Linked DNA regions of Aromatoleum petrolei. The main gene of each other region encodes a partner of the protein of the gene in region 2 in a complex. Links are inferred from orthologs where the notes say so. Each region holds a gene or a part of one and is shown on either strand. Other genes may lie near its edges. The genes, in order: holB, holA and dnaN.

What was found.
Region 1: the proteins of holA (region 2) and holB are in contact, whole or in part, in a cryo-EM structure (PDB 8GIZ), measured with the Escherichia coli proteins. The link is inferred for Aromatoleum petrolei from one-to-one orthologs.
Region 3: the proteins of holA (region 2) and dnaN are in contact, whole or in part, in a cryo-EM structure (PDB 8GIZ), measured with the Escherichia coli proteins. The link is inferred for Aromatoleum petrolei from one-to-one orthologs.

What each region holds. Positions count from the first base shown.
Region 1 is NZ_CP059560.1:4,244,063-4,247,214, reverse strand. What follows is about bases 37-3,035. They hold holB (DNA polymerase III subunit delta'), read right to left. Parts: upstream 2,066-3,035; coding sequence 1,007-2,065; downstream 37-1,006. Other genes in these bases: mltG (endolytic transglycosylase MltG), read right to left, coding at 2,691-3,035; tmk (dTMP kinase), read right to left, coding at 2,062-2,694; ToN1_RS19395 (PilZ domain-containing protein), read right to left, coding at 645-1,010; ToN1_RS19400 (TatD family hydrolase), read right to left, coding at 37-634. Outside these bases: more of ToN1_RS19400, read right to left, coding at 1-36; more of mltG, read right to left, coding at 3,036-3,152. UniProt on the Escherichia coli protein: Part of the beta sliding clamp loading complex, which hydrolyzes ATP to load the beta clamp onto primed DNA to form the DNA replication pre-initiation complex.
Region 2 is NZ_CP059560.1:1,128,968-1,132,072, reverse strand. The notes cover bases 93-3,044. They hold holA (DNA polymerase III subunit delta), read right to left. Parts: upstream 2,097-3,044; coding sequence 1,089-2,096; downstream 93-1,088. Other genes in these bases: leuS (leucine--tRNA ligase), read right to left, coding at 2,612-3,044; ToN1_RS05090 (LPS-assembly lipoprotein LptE), read right to left, coding at 2,093-2,599; ToN1_RS05100 (glutamate-5-semialdehyde dehydrogenase), read right to left, coding at 93-1,002. Also shown: more of ToN1_RS05100, read right to left, coding at 1-92; more of leuS, read right to left, coding at 3,045-3,105. UniProt on the Escherichia coli protein: Part of the beta sliding clamp loading complex, which hydrolyzes ATP to load the beta clamp onto primed DNA to form the DNA replication pre-initiation complex.
Region 3 is NZ_CP059560.1:2,705,324-2,708,259, reverse strand. What follows is about bases 1-2,783. They hold dnaN (DNA polymerase III subunit beta), read left to right. Parts: upstream 1-730; coding sequence 731-1,837; downstream 1,838-2,783. Other genes in these bases: gyrB (DNA topoisomerase (ATP-hydrolyzing) subunit B), read left to right, coding at 1,921-2,783; dnaA (chromosomal replication initiator protein DnaA), read left to right, coding at 1-662. In the rest of the region: more of gyrB, read left to right, coding at 2,784-2,936. UniProt on the Escherichia coli protein: Confers DNA tethering and processivity to DNA polymerases and other proteins. Acts as a clamp, forming a ring around DNA (a reaction catalyzed by the clamp-loading complex) which diffuses in an ATP-independent manner freely and bidirectionally along dsDNA.

The DNA.
Region 1 (3,152 bases), 3.1 Mb from region 2 along the record:
GATGTGGAACCGGCGCGAGATACGGGGCGTCGGTTTCGATGAGCAGGCGGTCGAGCGGCACGTATTGCGCGACGGCCTTCAGCTCCCTGGCGTTCTTGAACGTGACGATGCCGGAGAACGAGATGTAGAAGCCGAAATCGAGGGCGGCCTCGGCGACGTCGCGCGATTCGGTGAAGCAGTGCATCACGCCGCCGGCTTCACCGGCGCCCTCCTCGCGCATCAGGCGCAGGGTGTCGTCGGCGGCGGAGCGCGTGTGGACGATCAGCGGCTTGCCGCATTGGCGGGCGGCACGGATATGGGTGCGGAAGCGTTCGCGCTGCCATTCGGGCGCGTCCTTCTGCCAGTAGTAGTCGAGGCCGGTCTCGCCGATGGCGACTACTTTGGGGTGCTCGGCAAGTGCCAGCAGGCGGGCTGCGTCCGGTTCTTCGACACCGTCGTTGTCAGGGTGCACGCCAACCGAGGCGAACAGGTTGGGGTGGCGCTCCGCGAGCGCGAGGACTCGCGGGAAATCTTCCATTTTGACGCTGACGCACAGGGCGTGGCCGACGCGGTTCGCGGCCATCGCCGCAAGGATGGCTTCTTCGCGCTCGGCCAAATCGGGGAAATCGAGGTGACAGTGTGAATCTACGAACATCGATGACACGTCAAAGAGTATGGGTGGGGCGGTTCGAGCCGAGATGACCGGCGAGGATCTGTTCGATGCGCGCACGCAGGGCCTTGCCGGACTCGTCCGAACTGAAATGCACGCCGATACCCTGGGTCTTGCCGCCTTGGGCACCCTGGGGGGTGACCCATACGACGGTCGCCGCGACAGGATGCTTGGTCGGGTCGTCCATGAGTTGCAGGAGCATGAAGACTTCGTCCCCGAGCGCATGCACGCGTGGCGTCGGCACGAAGATGCCGCCGTTGGCCAGGAAGGACATGTAGGCGGCGTAGAGCGCGGATTTCGAGTTTATGTTCAGCGACAGCACGCTGGGGCGTGCGACGCTCGGCTTGGGAGCTTCGCTCATCGGCGGGTTCCGGTCACGGCGCGCGCATAGCGCAGGAGCATGTCTTCGAGCATCAGCCTTGCATTGAGCGGATGCTGTGCGACCCGGCGAATCCGGGCGAGTTCATTGTAGCAGTTCGTCACAGCCGCCACGCTGGTGCGCTGCGCGAGCGCGGCAATGACATCATCCTCGCCGGGGAAGAAGCGCACCCGTCCGCCAAGGCGCAACGAAGCGAGGTCGGTAACCCAGCGTTGCAGCCATTCGACGAGCTGCGGCATGCCGAAGCCGGCAGCGACCGCTTCCTTCGATTTGAGCCAGCTTTCCCACTGGCCGGCGAGTCTCAGCGGATCACCGGCGGGCAGCGCTGCAATGTCTTTCACGAAGCGCCGCAGCAGGACGTCCGCGCCGCTCTTCGCAAGGCGCTGGGCTGCAAGCGGCATGCCGCCTGTGAGCGCGAGCAGGTCCGCGGGCGGTGCATCCGGGCCGGAGAGCCATTGCGCCACGATGTCCGCCGCCGGGCGCGCGAAGCTCCACTGCTGGCAGCGGCTGCGGATGGTGGGTAGCAGTCGGCGCGGGGCCGACGACACGAGCAGGAAGATGCAGCCTTCCGGCGGCTCTTCGAGCAGCTTCAGCAGGGCGTTGGCGGTGAAGGCGTTCATCGCCTCCGCGGGATCGACAATGATGACGCGCCGGCTGCTCTGGTGTCCTGTCACGGAGAGCGCCTCCTGCAGGTCGCGGATCTGTTCGATCAGGATCTGCGAGGATTTCTTCTTGCCGCTGCCGGCTTCGCCACCGTCGCCGCCGTCCCCTGCCTCGCTCTCCGCCGCCGCGTCGGCTTCGGGGACGATGGGCAGCAAATCGGGGTGATTGCCGGATAGCCGTAGCTGACAGGGCGCGCAGTGGTCGCAAGCGTGCCCGTCGCCCGCGGGGGCCGCGCACAGCAGGCTTGCCGCGAGCACGTCGGCGAGCTCGCGCTTGCCGAGGCCTTCGGGACCGACGAAGAGCAGCGCGTGCGGCAGCCGCCCGCCGAGGCCGACCAGCCGCTGCCAAGCGTCCTGCAGCCAAGGGTGGATCATCGGAAGAAGCGCTCCACGACGATCGCCTCGATCTCGGCACGGATCTGTTCGGGCGGGCGGTCGGCCGCGATGACGCGGATGCGCTCGGGGGCCATGCGCGCACGTTCGAGGTAGGCCGTGCGCACGCGCTCGAAGAAGTCACGTTGCTCGCGCTCGAAACGGTCCGGCGCGGCACCGGTATTGGCGACGCGTGCTGCGGCGATTGCCGGCGGCAGATCGAACACGAGGGTCAGGTCGGGCTGGAAGCCGGGGTGAACCCAGTCTTCGAGGGCGGAGAATTTGGCGGCGTCGAGGCCGCGTCCGCCGACCTGGTAGGCGTAGGTGGCGTCGGTGAAACGGTCTGAAACGACCCAGGTTCCGGCTGCGAGCGCGGGATGGATGCGGGCGGCGAGATGTTCGCGACGTGCGGCGAACATTAGCATGGCCTCGGTTTCGAGGTGCATGGGCTCGTGCAGCAGAAGCTCGCGGAGCTTTTCGCCGAGGTCCGTGCCGCCCGGTTCGCGCGTCTGGTCGACAGTCAGCCCGCGGCCCAGGAGGAGTGCGACGACCGCCGCAATCTGGCTGCTCTTTCCAGCCCCGTCGATGCCTTCAAAGGTGATGAAGCGCCCGCGGGCGCGCGTCTGGTTCAACTTCCCGATCCCCGCTGATAACGATTGACCGCTTTGTTGTGGTCGTTGAGGTTGGAGGAAAACTCGCTGGTCCCGTCGCCGCGGGAGACGAAATACAGGTATTCGGTCTGCGCAGGGCGTACCGCAGCGTTCAGCGATTCGGCGCCCGGCATCGCGATCGGCGTTGGCGGCAGCCCGGCGCGAGTGTAGGTGTTGTAGACGTGGTCGGTTTCGAGGTGCCACTTTTTCAGACGACCATCGAAGGACTCGCCGTAGCCGTAAATCACGGCGGGATCGGTCTGCAGACGCATGCCGATGCGCAACCGGTTGGCGAAGACGGAGGCGACGAGCCCGCGATCCTCCGGGCGCCCGGTTTCCTTCTCGACGATGGACGCGAGGATCAGCGCGTCGTAGGGCGACGCCAGGGGAACCCGCGGATCTCGCATCTCCCATGCCTGGGCGAGGCGCAGCTTCATCGC
Region 2 (3,105 bases):
GATGCCGGACACGACCTTGATCGCGATGATCGGTGCGAGGTATTCCTCGCTCCAGTCCTGTTCGGTCGCGGCGACGAGGCGGGCGCCGGGAATGGCTGCCTCGCGCAGGATGGCGAGGGACTCGTTGCAGCCGCGCATCTCGACCTCCTTCGTGGCGAGCATGCGGGCGATTTCGGGCAGGAAGCGGGCCGCCACCGCACGGTCGACGAGCAGCGATTCGGCCGTGTTGCAGGTGCCGTAGCGTTGTGTCTTGGCGTTCTCGACGATGGGCACGACCTTCGCCGGGTCGGCTTCGGTTTCGACGTAGACGTGGCAGTTGCCGTCGAGGTGCTTGATCACCGGCACGCGCGCTTCGCGCGAGATCCGTTCGATGAGCCCCTTGCCGCCGCGCGGAACGATGACGTCGACGAACTCGGGCATGGTGATGAGCTGGCCGACGGCGGCGCGATCCGTGGTTTCCACGACCTGGACTGCCGATTCGGGCAAGCCCGCGGCGGCAAGACCGGCACGCACGCAGGCAGCGATCGCCTGGTTGCAGTGCAGGGCCTCCTTGCCGCCGCGCAGGATTGCCGCGTTGCCGGACTTGAGGCACAGCGCGGCCGCATCCGCGGTGACGTTGGGGCGCGCTTCGTAGATGATGCCGATCACGCCGAGCGGAACGCGCATTTTGCCGACCTGGATGCCGGAGGGGCGGCGCTTGACGTCGGTGATTTCGCCGACGGGGTCGGGCAGTGCCGCGACCTGTTCCAGGCCCTGGGCCATTGCCTCGATGCCTTTGGCGTTGAGCGTGAGGCGGTCGATCATCGCCGGCTCGAGTCCGGCCGCGCGTGCCTCCTCTACGTCGCGCGCGTTGGCGGCGAGCAACTCCTCGCGGCGGTCGCGGATCGATGCGGCCATCGCGCATAGCGCCGCGTTCTTCGCGGCGGTCGACGCGCTGGCGAGCTGGCGCGAGGCGGCGCGGGCTTGGCGGCCCAGCGTCTGCATGTATTCCTGAATATCCATGGAAATTCCGGTGTTGCCGTGCAAAAGAACATTAAAGCACCGAACGGTGCGATGCGGCCAGTGTCGGAGGGCGCTTGGCCGAAGTGCTAGCGGCGGACGAGCCGGAGCGCGAGCTGAAGAAATTCGTCCCACACGTCGCCCGGGGCAAGACCCTTGATGATGCGGTCGATGCGCGCGGCGTGCAGCAGTGCGGCGCGCAACGTCGCCGGCTTGAGGCGCGGAAGGGCGCGCTGAATCGCTTGGCGGCGGCGTTCGTCGAACACGCGCTCGGCCTTGAGCAGGGCTGGTAGTTGCTGGCCCGACGCGACACCGGAACTCAGGTTCGCGAGCGTGCGGATCTCGTTCGCGAGGGCCCAAAGCACGAGCGGCGGGGCCGTTCCCTCGCCCTGCAGGCCTTCGAGAAGGCGTGTGCAGCGCACGGGGTCGCCTTCGAGGAGGGAATGGCGCAGTTTGTCGATGTCGTAGCGTGCGACGTTGAGTACCGCGTCCTGCACGTTTTCCTGCGTCAGGCGTCCTTCCCCGTGCAGCAGGCCGAGCTTGAGGATTTCCTGATGGGCTGCGAGGAGGTTGCCCTCGACGTGGTCGGCGATGAAGGCGAGCGCTTCGGCTGGCGCGGACTGATTCTGGCGCGCAAGACGGCCTGCGATCCATTCGGGCAGGCGTTCGCGCTCGGGGGCGTTCAGCTCGACCACAATGCCGCCGTCGCTCAGGGCCGTAAACCATGAGGCCTTGCGTGCGGTCCAGTCGAGCTCGGGCAGGGTGACCAGGGTGACGATACCGTCGCCCGGGTTGCGCGCATGCCGTTGCAGCGCTTCGCCGCCTTCGCGGCCGGGCTTGCCGGTGGGAATGCGCAGATCGATCAGCTTCGAGCCGCCGAACAGCGACAAATTGCCCGCCGCGGCGCTCAGGCTTTCCCAGCGGAATCCCTGCCCGACGACCAGCGTCTCCCGTTCCTCGAATCCTTGGCGGCGTGCCGCCGCGCGGATCAGGTCAGCCGCTTCGAGCACGAGCAGCGGTTCGTTGCCGTGAAGCAGGTAAAGCGGGGCGAGCGGCTTTTCGAGGAGGGCGGGCAGCTGGTCCGGGCGCAGGATCACGGCTTGATGGCAGCGAGTCGGCGCATGAGCTGGTCGACGAGGTCGCCCTGCATGTCGCGGTAGAGCAGGGCTTCTTCCTGCTCCTTCGCGAGCACCTGCGAGTCGTCATAGGTGTATTCACGCTTGGCCGAAATCGTCGTGGGGCGGATGCGTTCGTTGCCCGCGCGGTCGATCAGGCGGAAGGTGAGGACGTGGCGCAATTCGTACTCGCGCACCTTGCCGGCGCCCGTCAGGGTGAGGATTTCCCGCTCGGGTTGATTGCGCAGGATCTCGAGTTTCGCTTCGGCCTTGGCCGGGTCGTCGACGATCTCGGTTGTGCCGCTGGTGCGGATACGCCGGCGCAGCGCGGCACCGAATTCGCTCTGGGCGCTGACGCCGACGTGGATGGTCGAGAACGCGAGCGGACGCGGGCCGCGCAACTGGAAGCCGCAGCCGGCCAGGGACGCCACGGCGACTGCGCCGAGGGCCAGCAGCAGACTGCGGCGGGAGCGGGAAGGTGTCATCCGCGGGAGTCCTCAGACCACGATGTTGACGAGACGGCCCGGCACGACCACGACCTTGCGCGGCGGCTTGCCTTCCATGAACTTCTGCGCCGCCTCGGAGGCGAGTGCGATCGACTCGATCTGCGACGCGCTCGCGTCCGCGGCGACCTTGATGTTGCCGCGCAGCTTGCCATTGACCTGCAGCACGAGGTCGAGCTCGTCCTGCTTGAGTGCGGCCTCCGACGGTGTCGGCCAGCTCGCGTTGAGGACGTCGGCGGCGAAGCCGCAGTCCTGCCACAGCGCGTGCGCGATGTGCGGCGTGATCGGGGCGAGCAGGCGCAGCAGGATGGACAGGCCTTCCTCGGTGACTTCCGCGTGGGCGGCGGCGTTGTCGCGCGGCGCCTTCTCCAGCGCGTTGAGAATCTTCATCGCCGCGGAAACGACGGTGTTGAACTGGTGCTTGCCGAAGTCGTAGTTCGCCTGCTTCAGACAATTGTGGATCTCGCGGCGCACCGCGGCCAGCGCCT
Region 3 (2,936 bases), 1.6 Mb from region 2 along the record:
AAGAGTTCTTCCACGCCTTCAACGCGCTCACCGAGGCGAGGAAGCAGATCGTCATCACCTGCGACACCTATCCCAAGGACATCCAGGGCCTGGAAGATCGCCTGATCTCCCGCTTCGACTGGGGCCTCACGGTGCAGATCGAGCCGCCCGAGCTCGAGATGCGCGTCGCGATCCTGCAGAAGAAGGCCGAGGCGCTGCGCGTCGAGCTCACCGACGACGTCGCCTTCCTGATCGCCAAGAACCTGCGCTCCAACGTGCGCGAGCTCGAAGGCGCGCTCAACAAGGTCGTCGCCTTCGCGCGCTTCCACGGCCGCGGCATCTCGCTCGAGGTGGCGAAGGACGCGCTCAAGGATCTGCTCAACGCGCACAACCGCCAGCTCACCATCGAGCATATCCAGAAGACGGTCGCCGACTACTACAAGATCAAGGTCGCCGACATGCACTCCAAGAAGCGCACGCGCGTGATCGCCCGCCCTCGCCAGGTCGCGATGTGGCTCGCCAAGGACCTCACGCCGATGTCGCTGCCGGCGATCGGCGAGGCCTTCGGCGGACGCGACCACACCACCGTGCTGCACGCCTGCCGCACGATCGCGGACCTGCGCCTCGCGGACCAGCAGCTCAACCACGACGTGCACGTGCTGACGCAGGTGCTGCGCGGATGAGTGTGCCGCGCCGCACCGCTTCCTTGCCCGGACAAACGGAATAACTTCAAACGGAAGATCCTGACGCCATGCTTCTGCTCACCACCACCCGCGATGCGCTCCTCGCCCCGCTGCAGTCGGTCGCCGGCATCGTCGAAAAGCGCCACACCCTGCCGATCCTGTCGAACGTGCTGATCGAGAAGCACGGCGACCAGCTCACCCTGCTCGCCACCGACATCGAGATCCAGATCCGCACGACCACGGGCGGACACATCGGCGGCGAGGACGCCAACATCACCGTCGCCGCGAAGAAGCTGCAGGACATCCTGCGCGCGCTGCCCTCCGCCGGCGAAGTGGTGCTCACGCTCGACGACAAGCGCCTCACGGTGAAGGCCGGGCGCAGCCGCTTCGCGTTGCAGACCCTGCCCGCCGCCGACTACCCGCGCATGAACCTGCCCGACGGCGACGCCACGCGCTTCAGCATCAGCCAGAAGAGCTTCAAGCGCCAGCTCGCCCAGGTCGCCTACGCGATGGCGCAGCAGGACATCCGCTACTATCTCAATGGTCTGCTGCTGATCGCCGACGGTAAGGAACTGCGCATGGTCGCCACCGACGGCCATCGCCTCGCCTTCGCCTCCAGCCCGCTCGAGGCCGAAGTGCCGCGCACCGAGGTCATCCTGCCGCGCAAGACGGTCATGGAGCTCGCGCGCCAGCTCGCCGACAGCGAGGACCCGCTCGAAGTCGTCCTCGCCGGCAATCAGGTGGTGTTCCGCTTCGGCCCGATTGAGCTCGTCTCCAAGCTCATCGACGGCAAATTCCCCGACTACGAGCGCGTGATCCCGCAGAACCACCAGAAGCTGCTGACCTTCGAGCGCGCACCGCTGCTCGCGACCCTGTCGCGCGTCGCCATCCTCACCAACGACAAGTTCCGCGGCGTGCGCCTCGTGCTCGGCGACGGCATGCTGAAGATTGCCTCGACCAACGCCGAACAGGAAGAAGCGCAGGAGGAGCTCGAAGTCGACTATCACGGCGACGCGCTCGACATCGGATTCAACGTCACCTATCTGCTCGACGTGCTCACCAACATCCACGAGGACCAGGTCGAGTGGCGCTTCAACGACGGCAACTCGAGCGCGCTGGTGACCCTGCCGGGCAACGACCGCTTCAAGTACGTGGTCATGCCGATGCGAATTTGACGCACACGGCGCCCGCCGCCGCAGCGTTCTGACGCCCCGGGCCCTCCCGGGGCGCGTTCTTTGATGATTCATAGAGATTGACGATGTCCGATCCGCAAAACCTGCCTCAGTCCGCCCCCGTCCCCGCTCCCGCTCCGTCCGGCGACTACGATGAATCCAGCATCCAGCAGCTCGAAGGCCTGGAAGCCGTGAGGAAGCGTCCCGGCATGTACATCGGCGACACCTCCGACGGCACCGGCCTGCATCACATGGTGTTCGAGGTCGTGGATAACTCCATCGACGAGGCGCTGGCAGGCCACTGCGACGACATCGTCATCACTATCCACGCCGACAACTCGATCTCCGTGGCCGACAACGGCCGCGGCATCCCGGTCGGCGTGAAGATGGACGACAAGCACGAGCCCAAGCGCTCGGCGGCCGAGATCGTCATGTGCGTGCTGCACGCCGGCGGCAAGTTCAACCAGAACAGCTATAAGGTGTCCGGCGGCCTGCACGGCGTGGGCGTATCGTGCGTGAACGCGCTGTCGAAGTGGCTGCGCCTCACCGTGCGCCGCGACGGCAAGAAGCACTTCATGGAATTCCACCGCGGTGTGCCGCAGGAGCGCGTGATCGACGTCGTCGACGGCGTCGAGGTCAGCCCGCTGAAGGTCATCGGCGAGACCACCAAGCGCGGCACCGAGGTCCATTACCTCGCCGACGACGACATCTTCGGCACCGTCGAATACCACTACGAAATCCTCGCCAAACGCCTGCGCGAGCTGTCCTTCCTCAACAACGGCGTGAAGATCCGCCTCGTCGACCAGCGCACCGGCAAGGAAGAGGACTTCGCCTTCGCCGGCGGCGTGAAGGGCTTCGTCGAATACATCAACCGCACCAAGTCGGTGCTGCACCCCAACGTGTTCTACGCCGCGGGCAGCACGCGCATCCCCACCGGCCACGGCCACGACGCCGAGCTGGGCGTCGAAGTCGCGATGCAGTGGAACGACAGCTACGCCGAACAGGTGTTGTGCTACACCAACAACATCCCGCAGGCCGACGGCGGCACCCACCTCACCGGCCTGCGCGCGGCGATGACGCGCGTCATCAACAAGTACATCGA